4 regions of the Paenibacillus sp. FSL E2-0190 genome follow, and region 1 is predicted to be linked to each of the others. Evidence: predicted binding sites of a transcription regulator. Region 1 holds the regulator's gene; each other region holds the start of a gene.
The links. Region 1 encodes Rex, which represses fermentation and respiration genes when NADH is low (regulators of the CRP and FNR family bind a similar motif). Its sites were predicted from a motif close to TTGTGAAATATTTCACAA; they were not measured.
Positions count from the first base shown of each region.

Region 1 (7,583 bases):
GGGAATATATTAATGCCTAGAAAAGCCATAAAAATAAACAAGACAGGAATAAATCCGATTAGAATTTCTTTAAGGTATTTAGGCATTATTCCATACCCCCAATGTCGCAGGTTTACGCGGCAAAATAATAAATTTGCTTTCTTTTCCATTACTCAAGCTTACATAGACATTATTGTCATCAATTTCTGTTGAGGCTATCACATTTTTATATTGCGGATATTGCGCTTTGAGTCCATCAAGTTCTGTGGGTATAAGTGTATATTTACGGCTCTCCATGGCTTCGGCTACAGAGAACATCGCTTTATCCCAGTATTCATCCAGCAGTTCACTGGAGTTCTGTTCTACATCAAGTTTTAGTGTACGTCCATCAATCATCGATTTTCCTTCTTGGGAGACGTACTGAACCAGTTCACGTAATTTCGTGCCTGGCTGGAGATCAAGTTTCAAAGTGACCTCATTGCGGTTAATACTGATATGAGAATTATTGACGCCCTCATATTGAGATACAATCTTCTGAAGTGGTTCCTGCATTGCAAACTGACGATACAAAAAGAAGCCACCAAACAATAGAGTAGCCGACAGTAGAGACGTTATCAGCACAGGTACAAGACGTAATTTCAAGAAACGTCCTCCTCTCAAAGATGACAAAATATAAAGCTCATTATAATAATTTATAGCTACTTGAGAGCTCATCAGAGAGACTGAAGTCTCTTATTGCTGTTCTAATTACAAGTAGTAGTATATCACAGGTGTATATACTAATTTCAAAATAAATGTGAATATATTTAAAATTTAATTTTTTAAATATTTCCATCAATACCAAATAAATTCCTCACTTTCGACAAAATCGGCCTTGATTTTTAATCAATCGGCCTATTTTCGTATGTGAATATAAGAGAATATTCGGTGATAACCACCCATTCAGTATATCACTTAGTATATCACTTTTGTACATCAAATAAATGTAAACAAGCGAACTTATAATAAGTTCGCTTGTTTACTATGCCACCCTTAATTTCCTTATGTTCAGCTTAACTTTTAGGTAAACTGTAACCTTCGCCCATTCGGGACCCATCCGAAAAGCGATAAAATTGATAATAATACCGACCGCTCTGTTTATAAAAAAGCTGCCAAGCATACTCTCCGTTATATACTCCCGGCAGCAAGCGTTCAATCGTTATGTCCGGAAGATCAGCTTTGATAATGCCGCGTATTTGGGCTTCCGAGGTTCCTTTACTTAGTTCCTCAGCAAACACTGCGTCGTCGCCTTCAGCAAATTTTCCATCTACCGTAAAGCGGACCCAGACCATAAGAGCAGTCCCGGCTTCATTTTTTCCTGTTAAAACCCAGTACACTGCATTTTCATCCCAAACCGATTTTTGTGCTTTAGTTACCTCTGTTAGACCCGCTCTGGTTTTGGCAACATCCTTAGCGATATCACGCTCGTTCCATTGATCTTTCATAATATAGGCATAGAACTGGATAAGTCCAAACCCCAGGAGCAGAATCAGAACTGACCCCAGGAGGATCCATTTTTTCCTTTTCTTCAAGGTACAGCTCCCTTTCTAGTAATATATCTTTTTTGATTATATAACACACCCGCGCGTTTATCCAAAATTTCATAATTTTCTAGCTTTCCCAGCCTTAAAAATACACAAAAGGCCGCAACTTTTGCTAAAAGCAAAAAGTCGCAGCCTATTATTTATTCGTTATTCTCCAGACTTAACGCTTCAATAAACCTTCGAAGGCTTCTTGCGCTTTACGCCGGATAGCTTCCTCATCCAGGGTTAAGCATTGTCCATGCTTGATGACCTGTTTACCATTCACCCACACATGCTCAACATCCTTAGCGCTAGCAGAGTAAACTGCATGAGACAACAGATCTGTGTGTGGCAGCAAATGCGGCTGATCGATATCAATAGCAATGAAATCTGCTTTCATCCCTACAGCAAGTCTGCCTACATTATTTAAAAAGATGGACTGCACGCCATATTCTGTAGCCATACGCAGAGCCTCTGGAGCTGGAACAGCCGTTGGATCACCGCTGACACCCTTATGAATGAGAGCTGCAAGCCGCATCTCTTCAAACATATCCAAGTTATTGTTGCTTGCCGCGCCATCCGTGCCAAGAGACACCTTCACACCAGCTTTTAGAAGATCAGTAACCCGAGCCACTCCGCTAGCCAGCTTCAAATTACTGCCCGGATTATGAGATACACCCACATTATGGCGAGCCAAGATCTCAATCTCTTCATCATTTAAATGAACACCATGTGCAACTATCGAGGGACGTGTGAACATGCCAAGCTTCTCTAAGTGAGCTACAGGACGCAACCCGTAATCCGCCACATTTTGTTCCACTTCACGTTTCGTTTCGGACATATGCGTATGCATCGGTAAATCCAGATCATGCGCTGCCTGCACGAACTTAACCAGGAAGTCCGGAGGGCAAGTATAAGGGGCGTGCGGCGAGATCATAGTAGTAATTCTACCTTCAGCCTTTCCATGCCAGTTACGGGCAAAAGAAATCGCTTCCGCAAGCTTGTGATTCTGTACATCCTCTGGACATAACCCGATCACACCACGCATCAATACGGAACGGATACCTGATAACTCAGCTACCTCGGCTACTCGGTCCATATGATCATACATATCGAGGAAGGTCGTAGTTCCACCCTTCAGCATTTCCAATACAGATAAGGAGGTTCCCCAGTATACATCATCACCGGTGAACTTTTCCTCCATTGGCCACATCTTCTCCTGAAGCCACACTTGTAGCGCTAAATCATCTCCATATCCACGCAGCAAAGACATCGCCGCATGACCATGTGTGTTTACAAGTCCAGGCATGAACAGCAGACGGCTGCCATCAACCACTTGCACTCCAGCTTCCATCTGAGGCTCTTCTTTTCCTATGTAAGTGATTAAATCATCTTCAATAGTCATATATCCACTCAGAACCGGCTCATCCGTTCCCGGAGTCAGAAAATACCCGCCCTTAATTATCGTTTTATTGTTGTTCATGTTCGCTTTCTTCCTTTCCATCCCGCAAGTAATAAGCAAGACTTTGCAGATCAGTTGTAAAATCAGCTGCATGCACCCGGATATTCGGTGGTGTCTTCAGAATCACAGGGGCAAAGTTCAAAATCGCTTCAATCCCAGAAGAAATGAGAATATCTGCTACATTTTGAGCTTCTGAATCAGGTACGGTAATAATGGCAATGCGAATACCTTGCTCACGAATCGTGCTGCCTAGTTCATCCATCGGTTGCACAGTAAGGGAGTTGATCTTACGTCCAACCTTAGGAGCGTACGAATCAAATATAGCCGTGATTTTCATAGTATCTTTAAGATATGCATTGTAATTAGACAAGGCATGTCCGAGATTACCTGCTCCAACTAAAGCTACATTAAGCTGTTGATCCAGCTTCAGGATATGACGGATTTTCTCAATAAGATACGTTACATCATAGCCGATACCTTTTCTGCCGAAGTCACCAAAATATGCTAAATCCTTACGAATCTGTGCGGGATTAAGATCAAGCTTTTGTCCAAGTTCCTGAGAGGAAACTGTTAATATTTCGCGATTCTGGAGATCATTCAAAAAACGCAAGTACACAGGTAATCTGCGAACAACGGCTTCTGATATTTTATCCGATTTCATATTTTTCCTCCTAAAAATAGTAATGTTCTTGTGAAAATCCATATTCAAACGTCTACCTCTCCTTATTAAGGACGGTACTGTAACACACCGCCCTTAAGGATAAGGAGGAGCTAAACTGAAGACGAGCGTTTTAAGAAGCGCCGCCATCCTCTAGCCATTCCGCTATGCGTGGGACCATTTGATCAGTAAGCATATGCTCCATTTTGGGACCAGGCAATGAATAAAGGAAATACTTCCCGTAATGAGATTCAATAACCCTTGTATCATAAACAATAACTATTCCGCGATCCTGCGCCGTGCGAACCAGTCTTCCGAATCCCTGCTTAAAACGAATAACCGCTTGAGGAACAGATAATTTCATGAACGGATTCTTCTTCTGGGCCTGTAATAACTCCGACTTTGCTTCCGCCAACGGGTGATTCGGCGGTTGAAATGGAAGTCTCACGATGGCCAGGCAAGTCAGTGCTTCACCTGGAATATCTACACCTTCCCAGAAGCTGCTCGTCCCCAGCAATACGGATGCTGCACTGTCCTGAAAGCGGCGGATCAGCTTGCTCCGGCTGCCACCTTCTACGCCTTGACCAAGCACCGTAATCTCTTGTGAGGCTAAAGCCTCTTTAAGCGGATCATATACCTGACGCAGCATTTTATAAGAAGTAAACAGAACCAGCATCCGCCCACGTGTTGTTTTAGCAGCTTCCGATAATGACTGTACGAGTGTATCGACAAATCGAGCATCGCCCACACTGCCCTTCACACTAGGAAAATCACGCGGTATAACTAACAGTGCCTGCTCGCGATACTTAAAGGGAGAAGGAAGAAGTGAGGTCATTAGACGTCCTTCTTCCGCAGCTTCGTTAAGTCCGAGATTATCAATCATAAATTGAAAAGACTTATCTACAGACAGCGTCGCCGAGGTAAGCACGATGCTTTTTTTCTTATCGAAGAACAACTCTTTAAGCTGGCTGCTAACATCCACAGGGACGGCATACATCTGCAGTGATTTGCTGCGGTAATTTCCATTTGCCTCCAGCCAATATACTACATTATCGTCATTCAGCCCCATAAAGAATCTTACTTGCTCACGGATGGAAGCCAAATCCTTAAATAAACCGCTAATATCAGTAACAAGACTGTCTGCTGAGGATTGGCTTTCCTGGTCGCGCATCTCGTTAAGCATTTTATCACCCTTACGGATGATGTCGCTTAACGTCAGATTCATAGTGTTCTCTAGTGCAACCAATTCATCCCAATCCTTCGGCTTACGGGCGGGAATCAACCGCATAACCAGTTGTCCCGCTTCCCCTGCCCCTGCATCACTGCGTTCCGGCAAAAGGCTGAACAGCTTGTCGCTGAGTGCATCCCAGGTTTCTTTGACGGTAAGCAGATCCGGGTAGATCCGATCGATGACTCCGCTCCATTCTGAAGCCTCTTCACTGCCTGACGACTGTAATATTTGACGAAGAGCAGGAAGCTGTCCGTTTCGGCTATCTTTATACAGCCGCGATAATGTGTGTGCCACAGTGAAATGCTTCATATGCATGCCAAGATGTTTACCAGCCACATCTTCTAAATGATGTGCTTCATCAATGACAAGATGCTCGTAAGCCGGAAGCAGCTGGTGCCCAGCCTTAACATCTGCGAATAGCTTGGAGTGGTTCGTAATAACCACGTCAGCAATCCCAGCTTCATGCTTGGCCCTATGATAATAACATTTGCGGAACCAAGGACAAGAACGGCCCAGACAGGAATCGGTATCGCTTGCCACCGTCTCCCAGAAATCACCGCCCCGGCCGCTTAAATTCAGCTCTTCATCATCCCCTGATTCACTTTGAGTGAGCCATACAATCATCTGAGCGGCAGTAAGCGCATCTTCCCTTGGGCTTATAAAGTCCTTTTTATTAATTTTATGCTCAAACTTACGCAGACACAAATAATGCCCTCTTCCCTTAAAAATAGCAGCTTTAAACGGAAAAGGAACTACCTGCGTTAACAAAGGGATATCCCGCTCGCGCAATTGGTCCTGCAGATTAATGGTATGAGTGCTGACCATGACTTTTTCATTGGTGCGAACGCTTTGATAAATGGCAGGCAACAAATAACCGAGCGATTTACCGGTTCCTGTGCCCGCTTCGATCAGTAGGTGTTTGTCTTCGGCAAGTGCCGTCATCACCTCATTGATCATAATATCCTGAGCTTCCCGGCTTTCATACTGCGGTAATGTGTCTTTAAGTCGTTTGGTTACTTCGTCCATATAATCAGTAAAAGATAAATTCGCTAGTGGATTCTCAGCATGCTCATCTCTAGGTGGCGCTAACTCCGTCCAATCTCCTACTGCAAGCGCTAATTGACGATAGAAAGTCAGATCACCTTCGGGCTGTAGCGTTTCCGCTTCCCGCTCTCGCAGCAGACCATCAAAGTACCAGCCCAGATCACTATCCTCTTCGGTAAACAGCTCACAGAGTCTCTGGATCGTAAGCAGCGGCAGCTCGTAGAGCTCCTCCAGACATTTCAGCAGCACTAAAGCAGTCGCAAGTGCATCACTATCTGCCTGGTGCGGACGATCATGTGTCACTCCAAAATGAGCACTGACAGAGCCTAGTTGATAAGATGTGAGCGAAGGAAAGCAAATTTTCAGAAAATCAATCGTATCCAAAATCCGCCCTTGAAATGGCAAATAACCACAACGATCTAAAGCATTTTGTAAAAAATGGAAGTCGAAAGCGACATTATGCCCTACAAGCACAACATCATCCAAGAGCGGAACAAGCTCCATCATCATCTCATCCAGCTCAGGCGCATCCTTAACATCATCATCGGTAATCCCCGTCAGACCTGTTATAAAAGGAGGAATCGGCGTTCCGGGCTTGACATAGGAACCATATACCCGGGAGATGGACCGGTCTTCTTCTATAATTGCAAGGCCAACCTGGATAATTTCACCCACGGATTGGGTTCCTGTTGTTTCAAAATCAAGCACGGCAAATTTCATTATAATTCTATTCCCTTTCAATTGAGACTCTTAATCAGCATAACAGAAGTTGCGAAAAAAGGCGATGCACACCACTGGTTCAGGGGATGCATCGCTTGAATGGAAATTTCCAAAACCGTTATTCTTTTACAAAAGGGAAACCAGCTGATTTCCAAAATGCAGCTTCCCTCCACGACGGCGGCATACCTCTAAGTTAACGTTTGGTTCCGGAAGCGCAGGGTCATGCTGCAAAGCAAGATCAAATAATTCCTGCGCTTCATTGAAACGTTCCTGTGAGGCTCGTATGCAGCCTAAAGCATTATAAACCATGGCTTTCAGCTTGGTTTCCCGTATCAAGCCCAGCATATGGTTCAGATGACCCCAAGCGGCCTCACCGTCACCTTCCTGCAGATAAGAGATGGCTAAATATAATCGAGCAGCCAAGCTATCCGGGTATTGCGCAATAACTTCTTTAAACTGATCAATACACTTTCCATACATCAGCAGCTTATAATACCCCTGACCTCTTACAAAGGAATCCATACATAGCTCTGGTGCTTCCTGTTCCGGCACTTCCTCTTCGACCACTGCTGTAAAATCCGCACTTTCGCGAAAGGAACTAAGCTTCTCAGCAAAAGCGAGCCATTCATCCATCACTTTGTCGCTCAGTCTATGCAGCATATTATAATTGCATAAAAGCTCGTTCCGGCGGGCACCCTCCGCTGTAGGGTAATCTGTTACGATCTCCTGAAGCACCTTGTTCATTTCAGCAAACAAATGTTGAAACATGGGCGATCCCCCCTTACTGAAGATGAAATCAGTTCAGCTTGCCTGACTTCATTTTCTGCGAGATCGGGGTCTTTCATCCCTGCCATTCATTACATGGCGTAAGTCCTTACATTAAGCGATTGTAGCATGCAATTCATGATCAGCCAGCTTCACTGGTTT
Region 1 is NZ_CP150306.1:4,705,899-4,713,481, forward strand. It holds gene NST25_RS20740 (AAA family ATPase) at 1-86, opposite strand, end outside; gene NST25_RS20745 (hypothetical protein) at 79-621, opposite strand; gene NST25_RS20750 (DUF5590 domain-containing protein) at 1,032-1,550, opposite strand; gene NST25_RS20755 (amidohydrolase) at 1,723-3,024, opposite strand; gene NST25_RS20760 (redox-sensing transcriptional repressor Rex) at 3,011-3,664, opposite strand; gene dinG (ATP-dependent DNA helicase DinG) at 3,795-6,656, opposite strand; gene NST25_RS20770 (hypothetical protein) at 6,783-7,424, opposite strand; gene panD (aspartate 1-decarboxylase) at 7,536-7,583, opposite strand, start outside.

Region 2 (7,583 bases), 1.9 Mb from region 1:
CTGATGTCCCATTACCTCATGCGCAGGTTCTCCACCGATTTTCTTCAGATATATAAAAAAGAAACCCGCAAATACCGCCGAAGTTACACCATTCATTACAAAGCTTAGCATATAGGAAATATCGGCCAAAAAACCACTTAATGCCGTCCCCAGTGCTACACCAATATTATTGGCGACATAAATAACATTAAACAGCTCACCACGCTGCTTCGTGAAACGAAAGCCGATAAATGCCTGAATGGCAGGTAATGATAAGGAATTAAATAATCCTACCAGTCCCATTGCTACCATAAATAACGTCCAGTTGTTACTAGCTGCCGGCAAGGTGAACAGTGCCAAAGCATTCATGGCGAGCGCTCCGACAATCAGCCGGTTAACGCCTACCTTATGATAGAGTGAGCCCCCGAGTAGTTGACCCACGATCCCACCAACCGATTGAATAAGAATCACCAGTCCAGCATCTGACATGCTGCGTCCAAGCTCATCAAATACATACATCGTAACGAGCGGCCACATCAGCGCACTACCTGTTGCGTTAATTAGGCTGGCAATTAGAAATATCTTCACTTCTTTTGGATATGCCTGTAAAAACTTCATAAGTAGTGTACATCCCCTGTTATATATGTGTCATTAATTCATCCAGTATCATCCCAAAACAGGGCTATGAGCAAGCATACACATTGACGTTTTATCGTGATAAAGTACGCATGAAATCTAGAGGATAAGACGCACATATCGCATGAAATATCCCGTCTCCCTTGGGGTTCACGTCCGCAGTCCTCCCTAGTTCTAATATCTATTCTTATTTTAAAGCCGTGGCTGTCGTCCGTAAAGCAAACTAAACAAGAAGAAACTGATTCGCTTTTAGAAAGACGGGGTAATAGAGCCTAGAAACACTCCCCCTTCAAAATTCGCCGTGATCCGATTTCGTTCCCCCGAGCGCGGATATATCACGGCGGATTTTTTTGTGTCTACATAACAAAAAGCACCCCTAAAACATTAACGCCACCAATAAGGCAGACCTTGAATGTTCTATGGAGTGCTCTATAAGACGAGCTTAAGCGTGTTTTTTGACACTGCTGCCGGACATGCTATCTACGGATTGAATAGCCGTAGGTGCTTTACGCAAGTATGCCATCCAATAGGCAGCTGCGACAAATATTGCTCCACCCGTTAGATTGCCGAGCCAGACGGGAACAAAGTTAGTGAAGTATTGCCCCCATGAATAATAACCTTCAAAAATAGCTGCTGGAATTAGGAACATGTTAGCTACAACGTGCTGGAATCCGATCGCAACAAAGGCCATCGTTGGAAACCAAATACCAAGGATTTTGCCGCTGAAGTTATCTGCTCCATAGGAGAGCCATACGGCCAGCGCAACGAGCCAGTTACAGCCGATACCCGAAACAAATGCCGGAAAGAATTCTGCATCGATTTTATGACCAGCCATATCCACCAATTTTTCTAAATACACACCCTCTGAAGTTAAACCCACCACATGACCGAAGAAATAAGCTACAAATAATGCCCCTGCCAGATTACTAATCGTAATGAGCAAAAGATTCTTCACAACTTCCCAGAAAGAAATCTTCTTAGCCATAAAAGCGAGCGGCACGGCCATCATATTCCCTGTCAGCAGTTCTCCACCTGCAAGGAGTACCATGATCAGCCCAACGGGGAAGACTGCGGCTCCGATAAAGTTAGCAATGGAACCCCATTCCTGTGGTGCGCCAGCAATGACGCGAATATCTAATAAAAACCCGAGCGCAATAAACGCTCCTCCCAAAAAGCCCAGAATAAGTACGGTACTTAGCGGATTATGAGCTTTTTTTATGCCGTTCTCTACAGTTACTTCGGCAATTTGCTGCGGTTTGCTATAAGCCATGGTTCCTATCCCCTTCATCTATTTACTTCAAATTTGTTCCTTTATGACCATTGTAGCGTGTCGTAAAATACATTAACGTGATAATTATCACTTTGAGAAAACTAAGTGAAAGTTTTCACTGACATGTCAAATTTACTGCGACCTGAGCACAAATAGAAGTTTGTGTATGACCGGCTAAGCCAGCATATCTTGTTTCGTTGGATTACATTTGAGCGTACGCAGCAGCTATCGGACACAGTTGTCCTTATATGCAGCTAGATCTCACAGTAGCTATACCTCACTGTAGTCATACCTCACTATAGTCATACTTCACTATCGGCATTCTATCGGACTCGGATGACTCTAATCGTAGCTTTTGAGCATATTTGGCCCACACCCGGACATCGGACTCAGTTGACCTTATACGTAGCTTTTGAGCACATTTGGCTCGCTATCGGACCCCATAGTCGCTATTGGCACCAAAAACACACTAGTTGTACCTCATTCTATGTAATAGCTGCACTGGAGTCCGAAATCACACTCAAAAGGCGATTATTTGCTAAATAGCGGCTTCTGAGTCCGAAAAATTCTGCAGAGGGCGATGATTCAGCACGATCGGACTCAGTTGACCCTAATCGCAACTTTCGAGCACATTTGGCTTGCCATCGGACCCCATGGTCGCTATTAGCACGAAAAACACACTAGTTTTACCTCGTTCTATGTAATAGCTGCACTGGAGTCCGAAATCACACTCAAAAGGCGATTAATTGCTAAATACCGGCTTCTGAGTCCGAAAGCTTCTGCGGGGGGCGATGACTCGGCACGATCGGACTCAGTTGACCCTATTCGTAGCTTTTGAGCACATTTGGCTCGCTATCGGACCCCATAGTCGCTATTAGCACCAAAAACACACTAGTTGTACCTCATTCTATGTAATAGCTGCACTGGAGTCCGAAATCACACTCAAACGGCGATTAATTGCTAAATAGCGGCTTCTGAGTCCGGAAAATTCTGAGGTGGGCGGTTTCTCAGCATGATCGGACTCAGGTGACCTTATACAGAGCTTTTGAGCAAATTTGGCTCGCTATCGGACCCTACAGTCGCTATTGGCACGAAAAACACACTAGTTGTACCTCATTCTATGTAATAGCTGCATTGGAGTCCGAAAGCACACTCAAACGGCGATTTATTGCTAATTAGCGGCTTCTGAGTCCGAAAGCTTCTGCGGAGGGCGATGATTCAGCACGATCGGACTCAGATGACCCTAATCTTAGCTTTCGAGCACATTTGACTCACTATCGGACCCCATAGTCGCTATTAGCACGAAAAACACACTAGTTGTACCTCATTCTATGTAATAGCTGCATTGGAGTCCGAAACCACGCTCAAACGGCGATTATTTGCTAATTAGCGGCTTCTGAGTCCGAAAGCTTCTGCGGGGGGCGATGACTCAGCACGATCAGACTCAGTTGACCTTATTCGTAACTTTCGAGCACATTTGACTCGCTATCGGACCCCATAGTCACTATTGGCACCAAAAACACACTAGTTTTACCTCATTCTATGTAATAGCTGCACTGGAGTCCGAAACCACGCTCAAACGGCGATTATTTGCTAATTAGCGGCTTCTGAGTCCGAAAGCTTCTGCGGGGGGCGATGACTCAGCACGATCGGACCCAGTTGACCCTAATCGTAACTTTCGAGCACAATTGGCTCGCTATCGGACCCCATAGTCGCTATTAGCACCAAAAACACACTAGTTGTACCTCGTTCTATGTAATAGCTGCACTGGAGTCCGAAATCACGCTCAAACGGCGATTAATTGCTAAATAGCGGCTTCTGAGTCCGGAAAATTCTGAGGTGGGCGGTTTCTCAGCATGATCGGACTCAGTTGACCCTATTCGTAGCTTTCGAGCACATTTGGCTTGCTATCGGACCCTATAGTCGCTATTGGCACGAAAAACACACTAGTTGTACCTCATTCTATGTAATAGCTGCACTGGAGTCCGAAATCACACTCAAAAGGCGATTATTTGCTAAATAGCGGCTTCTGAGTCTGGAAAATTCTGAGGTGGGCGGTGACTCCGCACGATCGGACTCAGATGACCTTATACAGAGCTTTTGAGCAAATTTAGCTCGCTATCGGACCCCATGGTCGCTATTAGCACGAAAAACACACTAGTTGTAACTCATTCTATGTAATAGCTGCATTGGAGTCCGAAACCACGCTCAAACGGCGATTATTTGCTAATTAGCGGCTTCTGAGTCCGAAAGCTTCTGCGGAGGGCGATGACTCAGCACGATCGGACTCAGTTGACCTTATACAGAGCTCCTGAGTCCGGAAGCTTCTGCAGAAGGTGGTGACTCAGCACGATCGGACTCAGTTGACCCTAGTCGTAACTTTCGAGCACATTTGACTTACTACCATCACCGAAGCCATTGGATTGCATCTACCCAAGCAGCTATTCAGCACCTAACAAAAAAAAGCAGTGATCCTCCCGTAACAGGAGGATCACTGCTTCTCTAGCTTTACAAGGCTGTCTTATTCTTCGATAAATCACTCAGGAACAACGTCCCTTTTTAAACCGTTACAGCCTCTTTGCTTGGTACTGTTGTCGGCAGCGCTTGAAGACCTACTGTATTCAGGAAGTTCCAAGGTTTGTTGTAATGCGGTTGGAAGAAGAAATCGATAAAGGCTAGTTGGTCGATTGTCATATGATTTTGAATACATACAGACACTGTGTTGATCGATTGCGTCAGATCCATCTTGGACATAATTTGAGCCCCGAGAATACGGCGTGTGGCGCGATCAAACACTACTTTTAACTGTACCTGCTCAAAGGTGGGCATAAATTCCGGACGGTAGTTATCAATAATCATGGCGGTTTCTACGTCCATTCCTTCAGCCTTAGCTCCTTCTTCAGTAAGCCCTGTTGCAGCGATATTGTCTTCATAAATCTTAATGCCCGAAGTCCCTTGTGTACCCATATAAGGAATGGTCTCTGTTACCAAGTTGCGTGCAACTAAGGTTCCCATCCGCACGGCATTGGTTGCCAGTGGGATATAGGCGTGTTTGCCTGTAGGGTTGTAATGAATCGCACAGCTGTCGCCAGCGGCATATACATCCGGGCAGCTAGTCTGCATATAGTTATTGACTACAATGGCACCATTGGGCAGCATATCGACTTGACCTTTTAAGAGTTCAGTATTAGGACGGAAACCAATGCAGAGAATGACCAGATCTGTCTCATGCTCACCTTTGCTTGTAATAACCTTTGTTACCTTACCGTCTTTGCCTGCAAAAGAGCTAACCTTCTCATTCAGTGCCAATTTAATCCCATGATCCTGAAAAGATTGTTCGATCGGTGCAGTAAATTCCTGGTCCAGATATTTACTCAGAATGCGATCTTCACCATCAATTAGTGTAACTTGCTTGCCATTCATTTGAAAAGCTTCCACCAGTTCTACGCCGATATATCCAGCGCCGACGACGGTGATTTTATTTGCTTGTTTAGCTTTTTCTATAATAGTGTTGGAATGATCATAGTTCTTGGAAAGTAAAATCCCCTCGAGTTCAAATCCTTCAAGCTTCGGTACAATCGGCCATGAACCTGTAGTCATAATCAGCTTATCGTAGGTATCAGCGAACTCGTGGCCTGTCTCCAGATTGCGTACACGCAATGTTTTGGACTTCGTATCCACTGCAGTTACTTCATGACGCATATTGGTCTTTACGCCAAGCTCTGCAAGCTTTTCTGGTGAAGAATAGAATAGCCCCTCTGGGTCTTTAACCACTCCACCTACATACAAGGCAATCCCACAGGATAAGAAGGAAATATTATCATTACGCTCATATACAGTAATCTCGGCATCCGGGTAAAGCTGAGCAGTATTCACAATTGCGGCGGTTCCGGCATGGGTACATCCAATGACAGCTACTTTCATTATTTCTTCCTCCTTCAAATGGACAATCGGGTTATATATTTGACTTGCATGACCGATCAATGATGGAATCTGATCAACAATGGGTTAGTTGTGATTTATTTCACTTTATAAACTGATTATATTGTGATATTTATCACATTACAAGTCTTTTTTACCTATATCCTCATATTGTTCACAATTTTAAGTTTTTTCCGCCACTGCTGCCGAATGCGACTCCGTTAGCTTTGCCACGTGGGAGGTACATTATGATCCGCATTTGCAGGAATCCAAAGGAAGCATAAAAAAAGGCCTCCCCTCTAATACCAACAAGGAGAAGCCTTTTATTAAAACACTTTTACACCAAACCGTGAATCTCTCCGTCCTCATCCATCCATAGTCCCTCAGCGGCTGGCTTAGCTGGCAGACCTGGCATCGTAACGATGTTGCCTGTAATAACTACCGCAAAACCTGCACCAAGCGAAAGGGTAATATCTCGGACACCAATCGTAAAGCCTTCCGGTGCTCCGAGGAGTCTAGGCTGGTCGGAGAAGGAATAAGGCGTCTTCGCCAAACATACTTGAAGATCATTTAGCCCAAGCCGCTCGATAACCGCCAGACTCCGCTTAGCCGCCGGAGAAAAGTTCACTTCTGCCCCGCGGTAGATCTCACGGACAATTTTGTTGATTTTGGATGAAATGTCGAGATCCTTCTCATACAGAGGAGCAAACTGGCTCGGGCCACTATTGTCCAAGAGCTTGTTCAGTTCAGAAGCCAATTCCTGTCCACCTGCACTACCTTCCGCCCATACTTTTGAGATCGCGGCTGGCACGTTTAAATTGCGGCAGGCCTCCAATACATCATTAATCTCGCCCTCACTGTCCCCTTCAAAATGATTTATGGCAACTAAAACAGGGACTCCAAATTTACCGAGATTCTCTACATGACGTTCTAAGTTCACCAATCCCGCGCGAAGCGCCGTCCGATTCTCGGTTAGAAGCTCACCTTTAGGCACACCACCGTTATATTTTAAGGACTTAACAGTTACGACAAGAACAGCAGCAGAAGGGGTTAACCCGGCCTGTTGGCATTTGATATCCATGAATTTCTCTGCACCAAGATCCGCTCCGAAGCCTGCTTCGGTGACCACAACATCTCCCAGCTTAAGGGCATAACGAGTGCCAATAACACTGCTACAGCCATGAGCGATATTCGCAAACGGCCCCCCGTGTACAATAACAGGCGTACCTTCCAGAGTCTGTACCAAGTTTGGCTTAACTGCTTCCTTAAGCAGCGCTGTCATCGCTTCAACGGCCCCGATTTGCTCGGCTGTTACCGGTTGTCCCTCTTGGTCATATCCAATCAGAATACGGTTTAAACGCTTCTTGAGATCAATAAGGTTATCGCATAAGCATAACACAGCCATAATCTCAGAAGCCGTTGTAATCTGAAAGCCACTTTCCCGTACCGCTCCATTTCCGTCCCCGAGCCCAGTCACAATACTGCGTAGGCTGCGGTCGTTCATATCCATGACACGTTTCCAAACGATACGCTGCGGATCCAGTCCCAGCTCATTGCCTTGGAAGATATGATTGTCAATCATTGCGGACAATAAATTATGCGCAGAAGTTACCGCATGAATGTCACCGGTAAAGTGCAAATTAATCTCATCAGCCGGAACAATCTGCGACTTCCCGCCGCCTGTTGCACCGCCCTTCATCCCTAAGCAAGGCCCAAGCGAGGGCTCACGTAAAGCAGCCACAGTCTTCACACCTGCTGCATTCATTGCCTGCGCCAA
Region 2 is NZ_CP150306.1:6,632,823-6,640,405, forward strand. It holds gene NST25_RS29195 (MFS transporter) at 1-597, opposite strand, end outside; gene NST25_RS29200 (formate/nitrite transporter family protein) at 1,058-1,885, opposite strand; gene NST25_RS29205 (FAD-dependent oxidoreductase) at 4,445-5,809, opposite strand; gene NST25_RS29210 (formate--tetrahydrofolate ligase) at 6,144-7,583, opposite strand, start outside.
Region 2: NST25_RS29200 (formate/nitrite transporter family protein) is a predicted target of Rex. The motif match lies at 1,989-2,006, and genes of this name have one in related genera.

Region 3 (7,583 bases), 320 kb from region 1:
AACCGGGATGGTCGCCATGATAGGTCTGATAAAGCTGAAAGATACAGAAACGAATACCCTGTTGATTCTCAGGATCGCCCTCAATTCGGATATCACTTGTCTCCCAGATGCCCTTCCAATAAGCTGTCTGATCAGCGATTATTTGAGTATCCGTCAATTGGCTTGCGGTTTCAGCAAGAGACAGACCTTTGCTCCACAGCTCTTCAGCTGTATGGGCAGAATCACTATCCGAATAGTTCATAACCAGTTTGGTAAAATAGGAGACTTCTCCTTTCGTAAGGTTGAGGGTGAAATTTTGTCCAATAAACTTATCACTCTCAGTAGCAGTGAGCTGTAACGGCTGCGAGGATTGTAAGGTAAAGCTTGAGAACAGCTTATTCCCAGTATTCACTGTACTCGCCATAATAGCAGAGGACGCTCCACTTACTCCGCTGCGGAGATTGTTCCACATACATTCGCCGCGTTCTTCATGAATAATGCCGAAATCAAGACCTGCACAAATGTCCACGCTCCCCGAGAAATTAAGGGGTTCAAATTCCACCCGCTGCAACCCCAAATGAGACATAGTCATACTGACCAGACGTGTAAAGACTACTTTTAGCGACTTGCCATCGTTTAGATGCCAGACTAGCTCTCTCCGATACGTACCCTTACGAAGATCCAACCTACGCACATAATCCGTTACGTTACTTTTTGCTAAATCAAGCTGTTCACCATCTACAGATAGACGTGTATACAGCCAGTCCACTGCATTCACCATATATCTCAGCGAGCGAATAATCCCTTTGTAGTGATTGCCAATATCCAATTGTTCATTTAATCCATTAAAATAACTTCCTTGCAGGGTGTCACCTGAATACCCTTCCTCTGCATATCCCCGTACACCCATATATTCATTACCCAATGAAAAAATAGATTCCGAAGTCCGGTTTCGCTCTGGATCAAAGCCCTCTTCAATAATTGCCCACGGATCAACCTTAAGATATTTGTCTGCTACTTTTGCCATATATGATTTCTCCTTCTCCTGATTTTTGCTCCAATTTCAGGATATCGCTGCATAGCAGTAGAGCCAATGTCCGACCGTAATGAAGATGTGTGCATTTATACGGAGTTGAGATAAAACTAATTTCTTGAACATGAATTTCAACTGTGTTATATGTTACAATCTAACGGGGACGCAAAAAAACAGCGATTAACCCAGTATTTGAGAATAATGGATAGCCGCTGTTCATATATCATAAACGTGAGATCACTTACTCTTTTTTAGTTAAAAAGAATATTACATCGAACACTTTAGAAGTGAAATTTATCACAATGTTGAAAATTCGACACTTTTAAACGATTTTTTATAACCAATTCGAGGGATTTTCAAGGTATAATTAATTTAAAATTTACTGAAAAACTGAGGGAATAAAGGGGATGTCGATTATGCTAAAAGAACATTACAATGTTATCGAAGCCCACGGAAATACAAACTGTTTCTCCGAACAGAATTTCAACAGACTTCTAGTTACAATGAAAGAGCGCATAGTTCCAGAGGGTTCACATCTATTCTGGGAAGGCGACTACTCGGATAAATTGTTTTATATCAAACGTGGACGTGTGAAATTAACTAAATCTACTGATGAAGGTAAAGAACTCATTCTTTATATGTATCAAGCTGGTGATATGGTAGGTCAAGCAGATCCATTCTTCAGCACTAAGCATAGCTTTACAGCCGAAGTGATTGAAGAAAGTGAAGTTGGCGTCATCGAACAAAAGGATCTAGAAATTCTCATCTGCCAACATTGTGACTTTGCTATCGACTTTATGAAATGGATGGGTATTCATCACCGTCTCACCCAAACTAAATTCCGTGATCTAATGATGTACGGCAAACCAGGTGCACTCTGCTCCACGCTCATTCGTCTTGGCAACACCTACGGTGAGAAGAGCAGCGATGGTGAGAATATCCTTATCAACAAAAAAATTACGCATACAGATTTGTCCAACATGATCGGTGCCACTCGTGAAAGTGTTAACCGGATGCTGAGCGACCTGCGTAAAAAAGATGCTGTTGAGTATGAGAACGGTATGATTGTCATCAAGGACCTTGGCATGCTGCAAGAAATTTGCCACTGCGAATTGTGTCCGAACGAAATCTGCCGGATCTAATTCCGTTATAATATACCCTCTATTCACCTCAATGAAACATACATGACCCAATTATTCTGCATAATATAAAATAGAGTGGTCCAAGGCGCCTAATGCAGGTGTCTTTTTTTTATATTCAACAAAAAAAGAGCTAAACCCAAGATCTGTTCAGCTCTAATATAGTTAATTAAAAATGGATCTTAACGGTTGTTGCGAGCACCACGCACTGGTGAGATCACCCAATAGGCCATACCGACGAATACGCCTCCACCAATGATATTCCCCAAAGTTACAGGGATCATATTATGCAGCCATCCAGCTATCGTAATGGTTTCCGGATGATTTGGCAGCAACACAGCAACACTAAGCAGAGTCATATTAGCCACACTATGCTCATATCCACTTGCGATAAAGGCAAACAGACACCACCAGATTAAGATTAGCTTAGCAGATTCACTTTTAGCGCGTGAGGACATCCATAGCGCTAAACAGACCAGCCAGTTACATAGGATCCCACGAAAAAACAGCTCAGAGAACGGGAGACTCATTTTTTTAGCAGCGGCTGTAAAAATCAAATGCTCCGGCGGCGCAGCACTGAACAACCCAGTCCCACGAATTAAAAGTGCTAAAATCACTGCACCTACCACATTCCCGATAAATACAAGAATCCAGTTCTTAACGGTATCCCAGATACTGGTTCTGCCTGCCAGTGTACTTACAGTAAAAAACATATTATTCCCGGTAAACAGCTCTGAGCCTGCAAATACTACAAGCGTCAGGGCGATGCCGAAGGATGTGCCCATAATAAGCGGTTGGAAAGGAGATTTGGCAGCTGCCAGTGGTGCTCCTAGGGAGAAAATAAGGATAATTCCAATGCCTACATAAGCACCTGCCAATAGGGCTGCTAGAAAATATCTTGGCAAGCTTTCATTCATTTTGTCCCGCTTACTGACTGCCGTCTCTACGATGCTCTCCACACTTTGCGTAAACATAATACTCCACCCCACCGTTTTCTATTAAATCTATTACTACACTCTTCGGTGTCTACACGCTCACTGTAACTTTCTCTCCGTCCAGTGTGACTGGATAAGTCACCACACTACCTTGGTCTGGTGCCTGCACCTCACCCGTGCGCAGATCGATTTTCCAATCGTACAGTGGATCGTACAGATAGTGACCTGACACGATCCCTTCAGCAAGCGGGCCCCCCTTAGGATGAGGACTGCGATTCTCTACTGCATAGATGGCTCCGTCAGAGGCACGGAAAACAGCCAGTTCAACATTTCCAGCAATCACTACGCGGCCAATTTGCAGCAGGAAATCCTGTACTGATCCTATTGCATACGTTTGTGTGGTCTTATTCATTGGTCTCTCCCCTTCTGTGTGCGTTATATCCGCTAGACTCTTGTTTCTTCAAAAAGCGCAGTACGAGTGCTGCTGTCATTGAGCATTTTTTTCCAAGGATCCGTAACCTGAGTCAGAGCAAAGTCAATCCGTGCGGCCAGCTCTTTGCGGTTATCTTCATTATTCAAAATGACCATTTGAATCTGCTCAAGTCCCATACGCTCAACCCACTCGGAGGTTCTCTCCAAATAATTGCCGGTCTCACGGTAATATTGCATCACAGCGGAGCACACTTCGATCAACTCTTCATCGGTCTTTATTTTGCAGAAGGAGTCAGCGATCCGTGGCTTGATCCCACCGTTACCACCGATAAACACTTCCCAACCGCCATCATTACCGACGATGCCAATATCCTTCGTACAGGATTCCGCACAGTTACGCGGGCAGCCGTTGACAGCTATTTTAAACTTGGCAGGAAAATCAAGACGTTCATACTTACGTTCTATGAGCGCGCCCATTCCCAGCGAATCCTGTGTGCCGAAACGGCAGAACTGTGAACCCACACAAGTCTTAACGGTACGTAGCGACTTGGCATAACCATAACCTGATGGCATATCGAGCTCTTCCCATACTTTCGGCAGATCCTCTTTTTTCACCCCGATTAGATCCAGGCGTTGCCCACCCGTCACCTTCACAACTTTCACATCATATTTAAGGGAGACATCAGCGATTTTCTTCAAATCCTCCGGTGTCGTTACCCCGCCGTACATGCGTGGAATAACGGTATAGGTTCCGTCTTTCTGAATATTGGCTCCCATACGTTCATTAACAAAGCGTGATTCCTTCTCGTCTTGATGTGTATCCGGATTTATCATCCCCAGATAATAGTTAATCGCCGGACGGCATTTAGAGCAGCCTTCCTCTTGTTTCCAACCCAGTACATGCATAACCTCTTTAGTAGTACTAAGACCTTTAGCTGTAATCTCAGCAACAATCTCATCCCGGCTAAGCGTTGTGCAGCTACAAATTCCTTGCTTGGCAGACTGCTCAAAACTATCACCCAGGACAAATTGTAAAATTTGTTCTACAACCGGTTTACAACCTCCGCAAGAGCGCGTCGCTCCTGTACATGCTTTTATTTCGTCCACAGTAGTAAAACCATTTTCTAAGACCGCATCCACAATCGCTTTTTTCGTAACCCCGTTACAGCCACAAACGATTTCTTCGTCCGCCATCGCTTCTACGGACGTGCTCTTTTTGGCTCCACTTCCGCAGCAGCCCGTACCCATAACCTCTGTATAAATTTCATCGGTCATTACAGCGCCTTGTTTTACTAACTTTTGCAGGTTAGCCGACTCTGTCACATCCCCGAATAGGACTGCACCAACAATGACATTGTCTTTGAGCAGAATTTTCTTATAGGTTCGCTTCCATTCATCTTTGCTTGAGATTACAGTATGTTCAGGAGAATCCATAAACTCACCTGCAGAAAATACATCCACACCGGAAATTTTTAATTTGGTGGAGACAACAGAACCTTCATATGGATTTGTATCACTTCCGCAGAGATGTTTAGCTAGAACCATCCCCTGCTCAAAGAGCGGCGCTACTAATCCGTAACAAACTCCGCGATGTTCGGCACATTCGCCAATGGAATATACATTTTGCATAGAGGTCTGCAAATAATCGTCCACTACAATCCCACGATTAACGGCAATTCCGCTTTCTTTTGCCACAGTTATATTCGGTTTGATGCCTACAGCCATAACTACAAAATCAGCCGCAAGTGAAGTGCCATCACTAAATTGTAATCCACTTACTCTCTGTTCCCCGGTCAATTCTACTGTTTGTTTGCCCATGGCAAATTTCACGCCTTGACGCTCTAGCTCAGCTTGCAACATAGAAGAGGCATTACGATCCAGCTGGCGCTCCATTAGATCTTCCATCAGATGTACTACAGTAACGTCCATGCCAAGGTTCACAAGACCCTTTGCCGCTTCCAATCCAAGTAAACCCCCGCCGATTACCGCCGCTTTGTTGTATTGTTTAGCCGCAGCCAGCATCGCATCACAATCTGCAATATCCCGGAAACCCACTACGCCTTCCTTATCACAACCAGGTACAGGTAAAATAAATGAATTCGAACCCGTTGCAATAATCACTTTATCGTAAGAAACAGCCATACCGTTATCCGCAATTACTTGCTTGGAATGCTCGTCAATTCGTGTAACTGTTGTTGCTGTATGCAAGGTAATGTTGTTATCTTCATACCAATTCCAGTCGTTTAGGATGATATCGTTGATGGTTTTGCTGCCTTCGAGAACATAGGACAACATGATCCGATTATAATTGGGATGAGGTTCGCTTCCAAAGACCGTAATGTCATAAGCTCCACCTAGCTTCAATATTTGCTCTAGCGTACCTATGCCTGCCATACCGTTGCCGACTAATACTAATTTTTCTCTCTTCGCTGCCATGGTTAGGTGCCTCCTCATTCTTATCCGTTCTTGTTGAACTTTGCTTCAACTTCTCTTCTACATAATGGAATTATACATTTCAAAATTTAAGAGAGATTGTGATTACAGTCACATTAAATGTGAATGTTTTCACATAAAAGTAAGGCAACTTTATTAGGTTATAACTTCCAATAAAAAAAACCAGATCACGGGTTCTGAGCAACCGTTGATCTGGCATTTATGTACTTTTTTTAACGTATAGCCAATAAAATCTCCAATTCATCCTGCACTCTAAGCTTCATGTCCATTCCATTCTCAAGCAGCTGCTTCCCATTCACCTTCATCTTCCAAACTTCATTGCTAAGAGGAGTATAATCACCAATGGATAACACCTTTTTGTTGTCTTCGGTCAACTGCACCACACTGCTGTTCTTCAACAAACCTCTCACTGTTAAATCTTCAGTAAATCCCATAACATATGAATGATTCAAATTCACTTGCTCACTTCCACCATTCACGGTCAACAACACAATTTGAAGGGGTTCCTCTTGTTCCTTAGACATCGCCGTAATTACTAATTTTGATTCATGCCCGACTGTTCGACCCCAATCCTCAGGTCCAATGGTCTCCCCATCCATTTGCAGCTCCCAATTCATTCCTGGACCGAGTGAAATATTATTTACCGTTAGAATGCTTGTGTTATCCTCAGAAAAGGTGGCCCTCCCACTACCTTTCAGTAGGTCAAAGATCGTTATCCCTTTTCTGTAGCTCTCGCTAAGCTGCTTGTCCAAAGGGTTGGTAAGCAAGTCATTTCCCGCAACGATAAGCGAAAGCGTAGGTCCGTCTGATCCTGCTAAGCCATTATTCCCTTCATTATTAATGTCAGCAAGAGTGGAACACCCACCTATTATGAATACGATGACTAATCCTAGTAACAACCTCCACATATATTTCGTGGGCATAGTGACACCGCCTTGTCCCGCCTAATGACCACACAGCGTCTCAGGCTTGTAGTAAGTTATGCATACTGTCTATTTAAGAATAACGTAAATAAGCTTTGTTCTCAAATATAAAAAAAGTCCCCTAAGGGACTCTATGAAAACTCATTTTTTTTACTGGAATCTAGGGAACAATATATTATTCTCCAGATGAACATGTTCAAAAGTCATGCTCTCCAGCTCCTCTAGCCGGGCATAAGTCAAACGATAGGTTGTACAAGCATGAGCCGGTGGGGTGAAATCAGCTGTTATTTTGCGTATTTGTCTCAATAGTTCGCCTGCTGTGTCATGTTCACTCTCGAGTTCAATTAATGCCTCGCGAAGTGTGGTCAGCCCTTCTTCACTTGGATTGGCATCATACGCTAATAATTTTGGAAACTCATCTTCCTCTTCTTTAGCTGTATGCTGAAGCAGATCTTCCTTAAGTGCATTAAACAAACTATATAACTCTTCTAAATGGGGGGAATCTCCGCCATGAACTCGGTATACCTTGGTTACATTTTGGCTAATTAGGGGCAGCTCTTCCCGCAGGTAATGGTGATGTTTACTCACGATATGCTCGATTAACTCTGCAGAAGGTGCTGTGTTCCATGCGAGTTCTTCTTGAGGTACCGGATATTCCTCGAACAGCTTGTTGAGATCACTAATGATC
Region 3 is NZ_CP150306.1:5,021,725-5,029,307, forward strand. It holds gene NST25_RS22215 (glycosyl hydrolase family 65 protein) at 1-1,006, opposite strand, end outside; gene NST25_RS22220 (Crp/Fnr family transcriptional regulator) at 1,429-2,154, shown strand; gene NST25_RS22225 (formate/nitrite transporter family protein) at 2,334-3,125, opposite strand; gene nirD (nitrite reductase small subunit NirD) at 3,178-3,498, opposite strand; gene nirB (nitrite reductase large subunit NirB) at 3,531-5,954, opposite strand; gene NST25_RS22240 (hypothetical protein) at 6,185-6,895, opposite strand; gene ric (iron-sulfur cluster repair di-iron protein) at 7,046-7,583, opposite strand, start outside.
Region 3: nirB (nitrite reductase large subunit NirB) is a predicted target of Rex. The motif match lies at 6,072-6,089, and genes of this name have one in related genera.

Region 4 (7,583 bases), 2.5 Mb from region 1:
AAATACTGTACGAATGTAGGCAAAGAGTTCAAGTAGTCACCAGGAATGAGTACCAAAGCCAAGGTGATAATCATTGGTAAGGCAATAATGTACATTTCTTTTTCGCCGATGGTTACATTTTTCATTACTTGCACACCATTAATTGCGATGATGCCGCAGATGATGGCGAAGACGCCGCCGATTACAGCGGATGGAATGGAAGAGATCAAAGCGGCGAGTTTACCAGAACAACCAAAGAGGACAAACCATCCTCCTACAGCGAGAAAAACCCGGCGGCTGGCAACACCTGTAATGGAGATGATCCCTGCATTAGTTGAATAACCTGTAACAGGAGTCGAACCGAGCACAGACGCAATAAGACAGCCAATTCCTTCTCCAATTACGCCGCGGTTAATATTTTTGTCTGTCAAAGGTTTATTGATTACATTGCTGACCGCAAACCAGGTGCCTGTTGTTTCAGCCAGCAGCACGATATAAATAATAACCATGGTGATAATAGCTGAAAAGTTGAAGGAAAAGCCGAAATCAACAAAAGCGATCCGCGGCATGCTAAACCACTTGGCACTACTTATCGCTGAGAAATCTAAAACGCCCATAATATTAGCGGAAATACATCCGACTACTAACGCCATCATTACGGAAAGAATTCGGAAGACAGATCCTTTATTACGGAACAAAGTACCGAGAACCACAAAAATAAGCAGTGTAGCACCTGAAATAAGGGCTAATAATACATTTTGATTAATTGAAGCCCCGGAGGCTCCGTAGATATTATCTCTGATCGCAACAGGCAATAAAGATAGACCTACAATGAAAATGATTGTGCCACCTACGATAGGCGGGATAAAGTTTTTAACGATTTTATTAAAAATCCCCGCATAACCCAAAATAATAACCAGGCTGGCCCCGATTAAGCTGGCACCTAACACGGAGCTCCAACCGAGCTCTCCGCCACCACTAGCTGCATAAATACTGACGATCGCACCCAGCGGAACATAAGAAGGACCTTGAGCGATAGGCAGCTTCATACAGAAATAGGTTTGCACAATCGTTGCAAGTCCTGCGGCAATAAAGGTGGATTGGATTAACGCGCTGGACTGATTGGGCTGTAAGCCGATTAACATCGCAATAAGGAATGGCACTACATAGACATCCATAGCCAATACATGTTGAAAGCCGAGAATGACGGATTTACTAAATGAAACTTTTTCATCGGGTAGGACAGTTAGTAGCTGTGATTCCAAATGTGCTTGCTCTTGTACGTTTACTTGTGTTTTCACTCCGATGCCCACCTTAAGTTTTCTAGTTTAATTAATCTTTAACGCGAATGAACTTTTTCACCCTGTACCCAGACTTCACGGATATTTTCAGGTCTAGCCAGGTACATTATCTTTTGAAAAATATCTTGCAAATCTTCACTCTCATCAAAGACGGGCAATTTCGCCGAGGGTACTTTCGTATCGATTATTTGAACATCCCATGCATAACCTTCTAGTAACCGGCCGATAGGTAAGCTTAAGCTTTCTCCGCCGCCAGCGGTAGCAAGATAAAAGGATTCATGGATCGTAATTCGTGATCCCGGTACTCCGCGGTTTTGTGCAGAAAGTGAGGGATTCACACCATCCTCCAGCATTCTTGAAGACATTACGGCTTGTCTAATGTTGTCGAAGAGACTAGGTGAAAAACCTCCGGAAATATCAGAGCCTAAACCAATCTCAACGCCTTTGGCATGGAAGTCAGCGATCGGAATGACACTATTGGCAAAATACGCGTTGGATATCGGACAATGCGCAATAGCTGTTCCTGTCTCTGCAAACAAATTCACATCATCTTCATCTAAAAAATTACAATGTGCCATGACAGATTTATCACTGAGCAGACCAAAATCATGCAAGGCAAAAGCATCGTTCTTCTGGAACCGTTCTTGCACATAACCATGTGCCCAATCACTTTCACTACAGTGCGATTGAACATACGTATCATATTTAGCGGCTAGTTCTCCCAAGCCTTGTAAAGCCTCATTAGTGCAGCTTGGAATGAACCTTGGTGTCACTACTGGATAAACGCCTTGTTTAGTAGATTTAGCGAGTTCTTGTACAGCTAGTATAAATTCTTCCGTATCCACTAGTGCGGTGTGGGTGTCGGAGTCACGGTAATTCTCAGGATTTCCCTGTGGATCGTCCATAACCACTTTTCCAACGAGTCCACGTTGCCCTTTTTCCGCACATATTTTAGCCAATAATAGACTGGCCTCTTTATGCACCGTTGCAAAATAAAGTGCTGTAGTGGTTCCGTTTGCGAGCAAAGTGCCAACCACGTCATCGTAGACTTTTTTTGCAAAAGCCAGGTCCGAGAATTTAGACTCCAGTGGGAAGGTATAAGTATTTAGCCAATCATAGAGCGGGATATCTAATGCAGTTCCAGATTGAGCCCATTGTGGCGCGTGGACATGCAGATCGATAAAGCCGGGCAAAAAATACTGGCCTTCGGCTAATACATGAAAATTGTCCTGACCTTGATAAGCATCAAGCAAGGGTTGATAGTCGGGGTGATCCGGTGCAACGATCATTTCTATCATCCCATCCGAATTGATACAGAAGAGATGATCCTTTAAAATTTGTATTTCTTTTGGGGATAGGCTAGAAAATGAAGTGCCTAGGAATATTTGCATATAATTTCTCATGATTTCCGCCTTAATGTTCGTCTTTTGGTGTGCATTCGTTATTATAATCCGTGAAAAAGGATAAGTCCAGACCAAAAGTCGAATAAAGGCGTAATTGACGGATAGGAGGAGCTGAAGAATTGAAAGCGAATATGACACATAGACGTCACGTTCGCTAGGCTAGAATACAGAAAAAGATAGAGTGAAGTAAAAAATGCTGATCGGCTTCGATTTCTTTACGGTTATAGGAAATGAATGCGGTTACTATCTTGTGATATAATAGATGAAATCGATCAATAGTTTGAGAAAATTGGATTAGGAGTGTTGCCTGGATGAGAAGATACAACATTTGGCGCCCGTTGATGTTAATTATTGTTGCTGTACTTACAAAAAGCTTGGTCACTAACCTATGTATTTTGTTTGGTATGCAGGCTGAATCAGCAAGTAGTATGGGGACGCTGGGCATGGTCATTGCCGGTTTAGTGATGTACAATCGCATGACAAATCGCCGACGTAAATAAGCTGGCCGGATAGATTATAAACGTCTGGTTATTATGTTATAGTAAAGATTGAAATAAAACTTGTATCGACCTGAAAAGGAGTACTTCATGACACAGTTTGTCTACAAACAAATTATTGATGACTTAAAAATGAAAATTTTTGCTGGGCAGTTTCCCGATATGAAATTACCGGATGAACGAACGCTTAGTGAAACTTATCAAGTGAGTCGTAGTTCTATTAAAAGTGCTCTGACTAAAATGGCAAATGCCGGCATTATTTTTAAAAAGCGTGGCTCAGGGACATTTATAAATCCTTTATACATAAAAAATGAATCTATTTTTAACTACGAAGGCTCTAATTTAGGTGTCACCGACAATTTTCAAATGAATGGGAAGAAGCCAAAGATTAAAGTTTTGAAATTCGAGGTCATTCCACCAACGGAAGATCTGCAACGGGATCTGTTTTTAGGCCCACATGATTTTGTATACAAAATCGTTCGCTTGCGTCTTTTTGATGATGAACCCTTTATGATTGAAACAGGTTATATCCCAATCAAAATTGTACAGAATTTAAATCAGACCATTATTGAAGGATCTATCTTTAATTATTTGGAGGATTCACGAAATCTGGCGGTAACCAAATCCTTTTTATCGATATCCGCAGAACCCTCTGAGGCTACGGATCAAGAGCTGCTGCATTTGCAGGCGAATGAGCCAGTAAGCATTATGGAAGGGATTTTCTTTTTAGATAATGGCACGCCATTTGAATTCTCCCATATGCGCTTCCACTATAAATACTTAAAATTTAATACCTTTGTGTCCGTTCATTAAAAGTAAGACTGGGGAATTTTTCTCGGTCTTATTTTTTTTATTTTGCGCAAAATAGATGAAGGGCAAGTAGTAAATATCCCCCGCAAACTCCAGCCCATATTTTTACATATATATTAATATTGACTTATTTTTACTGACAATTTACACCGTTTTTCATACTATGTTCATATTTTCACAAAATTGGACCGTATCATTTGTTGAAAAGGTTGAATTAATTTTTCGCGGCGGTATGATGTACTTGTGGAAGAAATTACGGCAATGTAGACACAGAAAAAATTTTGGGGAGTGGAAGAAATGGTATTATCCATGGATGTTGATTACTCATCAAAAACTTATTTAGAGAAGCTTGATGCATACTGGCGCGCAACTAATTACATCTCTGTAGGTCAACTGTATTTGAAAGATAATCCGTTGTTAAGAGAACCGCTGAAAGAAGCAGACGTAAAGATTAAGCCCATTGGACACTGGGGAACTATTCCTGGCCAGAACTTTATTTATGCCCATTTGAATCGGGTCATTACTAAATATGATTTGAATATGTTCTATATCGAGGGTCCCGGTCATGGCGGTCAGGTCATGGTTTCGAACTCCTATCTCGATGGTAGCTATACTGAAATTTATCCGGAAATCACACAAGATATCCCAGGTCTGAAGAAATTGTTCAAACAATTCTCTTTCCCAGGTGGAGTTGCTTCCCATGCTGCCCCTGAAACACCTGGATCGATCCACGAAGGTGGCGAATTAGGTTATTCTCTATCCCATGGTGTAGGTGCAATTCTGGATAATCCAGATTTGATCTCCGCTGTTGTTATTGGTGATGGAGAGGCTGAAACTGGCCCATTAGCGGCTTCATGGTTCTCCAACCGGTTCATCAATCCAGTTACTGATGGTGCAGTTCTGCCGATCTTGCACTTAAATGGTTTCAAAATCAGTAACCCAACGATTCTGTCTCGTCAATCCAAAGAAGAAATTACTGCATACTTTAAAGGTATGGGTTGGGAACCGTTCTTCGTTGAAGGCGAAAATCCTGATCTAATGCATCCGGAAATGGCTAAGGTGCTTGATACCATCGTTGAAAGAATTGAAGCGATTCAAAAGAATGCACGTGACAACAATGACCTTACGCGTCCGGTTTGGCCAATGTTGGTCTTCCGTTCTCCTAAGGGCTGGACGGGTCCAAAGCAATGGGATGGTGTTCCGAATGAGAACTCTTTCCGTGCCCATCAGGTGCCGATTCCAGTGGATCAAAAAAATATGAAGCATGCTCCGGCGTTATTGGAGTGGATGAACAGCTATAGACCAGAAGAATTATTTGATGACAATGGTCGTCTGAACGCTGAACTTGCTGAGATTCTGCCAACTGGCGACAGACGTATGGGAATGAACCCAGTTACTAATGCTGGCAACCAAATTAAAGATCTAAACTTACCGAATTTCCGTAAGTTCGCACTTGATAATTCCAAACCAGGTGAAGTAATAGCACAAGATATGGCCGTTCTGGGTAAATACATGAAAGATGTTATCTCTCTGAACGAAGAGAACCGCAATTTCAGAATTTTCGGACCGGATGAAACAATGTCCAACCGTCTGGGACCTGTCTTTGAAGTAACGAAACGTCAATGGTTGGATCAAGTGATTGAGCCGAATGATGAATTCCTAGCTTCTTATGGCCGTGTTATCGATTCCCAATTGTCTGAACATCAGGCAGAAGGTTTGCTTGAAGGTTACGTATTGACAGGTCGCCATGGTTTCTTTGCAAGCTATGAAGCTTTCTTGCGTGTCGTGGATTCGATGATTACTCAACATTTCAAATGGCTGCGTAAAGCAACAGATCAAAGCTGGCGTGCGGATATTCCATCATTGAATGTGGTAGCAACTTCAACTGTATTCCAACAAGACCACAATGGTTACACTCACCAAGATCCAGGTTTGCTAGGTCACTTGGCTGATAAAAAACCAGAATTTATCCGTGAGTATTTGCCGGCTGATGCCAACTCCTTGCTGGCTGTCTTTGACACCGTCTTAAATGACCGTCAAAAAATTAACTTGATTGTTTCTTCCAAACATCCTCGTCCACAATGGTTCAGTGCGGATGAAGCACAAGAGCTGGTGGATAAAGGACTGAAGATTATTGACTGGGCAAGCACCGATCAAGGTGGAGAGCCTGATGTTGTCTTTGCTTCTGCAGGTACAGAACCAACTATCGAAAGCTTGGCTGCCATCTCTATCCTGCATGAAAAACTGCCGAACCTTAAGATTAGATATATCAATGTGGTAGACTTGTTGAAACTGAGAAGTCAAAAATTAGATCCGCGTGGCTTATCTGACGAAGAGTTTGATCAATTTTTCACAAAAGATAAACCAGTTATCTTTGCTTTCCACGGATATGAAGGTCTGATTAAAGACTTGTTCTTTGATCGCCATAACCATAACCTGCACGTACACGGATACCGCGAGAATGGCGATATCACAACACCATTCGATATGCGCGTATTGAATCAAATGGACCGCTTTGACTTGGCGAAGGAAGCTGTTCTGAGCTTGCCTAATGCTAACGACTATAAAGTGATCGCAGATGAAATGGATGCTATCGTTAAGAAACATCACCAATTCATTCGTGAAGAGGGTATTGATTTGCCAGAAGTAGAGAACTGGGAATGGAAAGCTTTGAAATAAGCGTATAGCCAGTACCATAGGAAGTAATACAAAAAGACACCTTTAGAGGTGTCTTTTTATTTGTTTAAATAACCATACAAAACAATTATAATCATTTTTTCATCTTTACCACTGTAAATATATGTGAGTAAATAGGTGGGTAAAGAAAGGGGAGAAATGTATGACATCTATTGATAAACTTCCCAAGTCTATAGAAATACAGCTTACAGAACAACCTTTATTTCACTCTGTATCTGATTTAATGAAAGATGGGCAATTCGGTGAGCAGTGGCTTGTATTGACTGAGAAGGAGATTTCCGTTTGGGGAACGGACGGGAAACTGGTCTCAAAGCTTCTAGTCTCGAATATTACTGATGCCCGGGTAGTAGGCGGGGTAGGCGGCGGATCGTTGCTTGTGGATACCCAAGAGGGGCCTATTATAATTATACGTTATACAGCATCACTTACCTCTATATTTGGTTTTGCTTCTAAATTAATTGGCGCTGTAGCTAAAGGCGAGGAACGGCCAACCGCTTCTGAAAAAGAGTTTCCAAGGAATTGTCCAAAATGCCGCAATCCGCTGCCGGAAGATTCGCAAGCTTGTCCGGTGTGCAAGAGTAACGGCAAGGTTCTATTTCGGATGCTGAGCTATGCCAAGCCTTATAAGATCCAAATGATCGCTGCGGCGATTATGCTGATTTTTACTACATTGGTAGAGCTTGTTCCACCTTTTTTGACGAAGATGATCGTTGATAATGTGTTGACAGAAAAGGATAAGGGCTCAACGCTTCTATGGATTGTGATCGGGCTAGCAGCCACGTCCTTAGTAATTACTTTAATGCAGACTGTACGTGGACTTATAGGGGTATGGATTGGTTCCAAAATCATGGGTGATCTTCGTCATGATGTGTATCATTCCTTGATGAAATTATCTT
Region 4 is NZ_CP150306.1:229,324-236,906, forward strand. It holds gene NST25_RS01085 (solute carrier family 23 protein) at 1-1,280, opposite strand, end outside; gene guaD (guanine deaminase) at 1,319-2,683, opposite strand; gene NST25_RS01095 (hypothetical protein) at 2,995-3,183, shown strand; gene NST25_RS01100 (GntR family transcriptional regulator) at 3,271-3,993, shown strand; gene NST25_RS01105 (phosphoketolase family protein) at 4,288-6,669, shown strand; gene NST25_RS01110 (ABC transporter ATP-binding protein) at 6,830-7,583, shown strand, end outside.
Region 4: NST25_RS01105 (phosphoketolase family protein) is a predicted target of Rex. The motif match lies at 4,154-4,171, and genes of this name have one in related genera.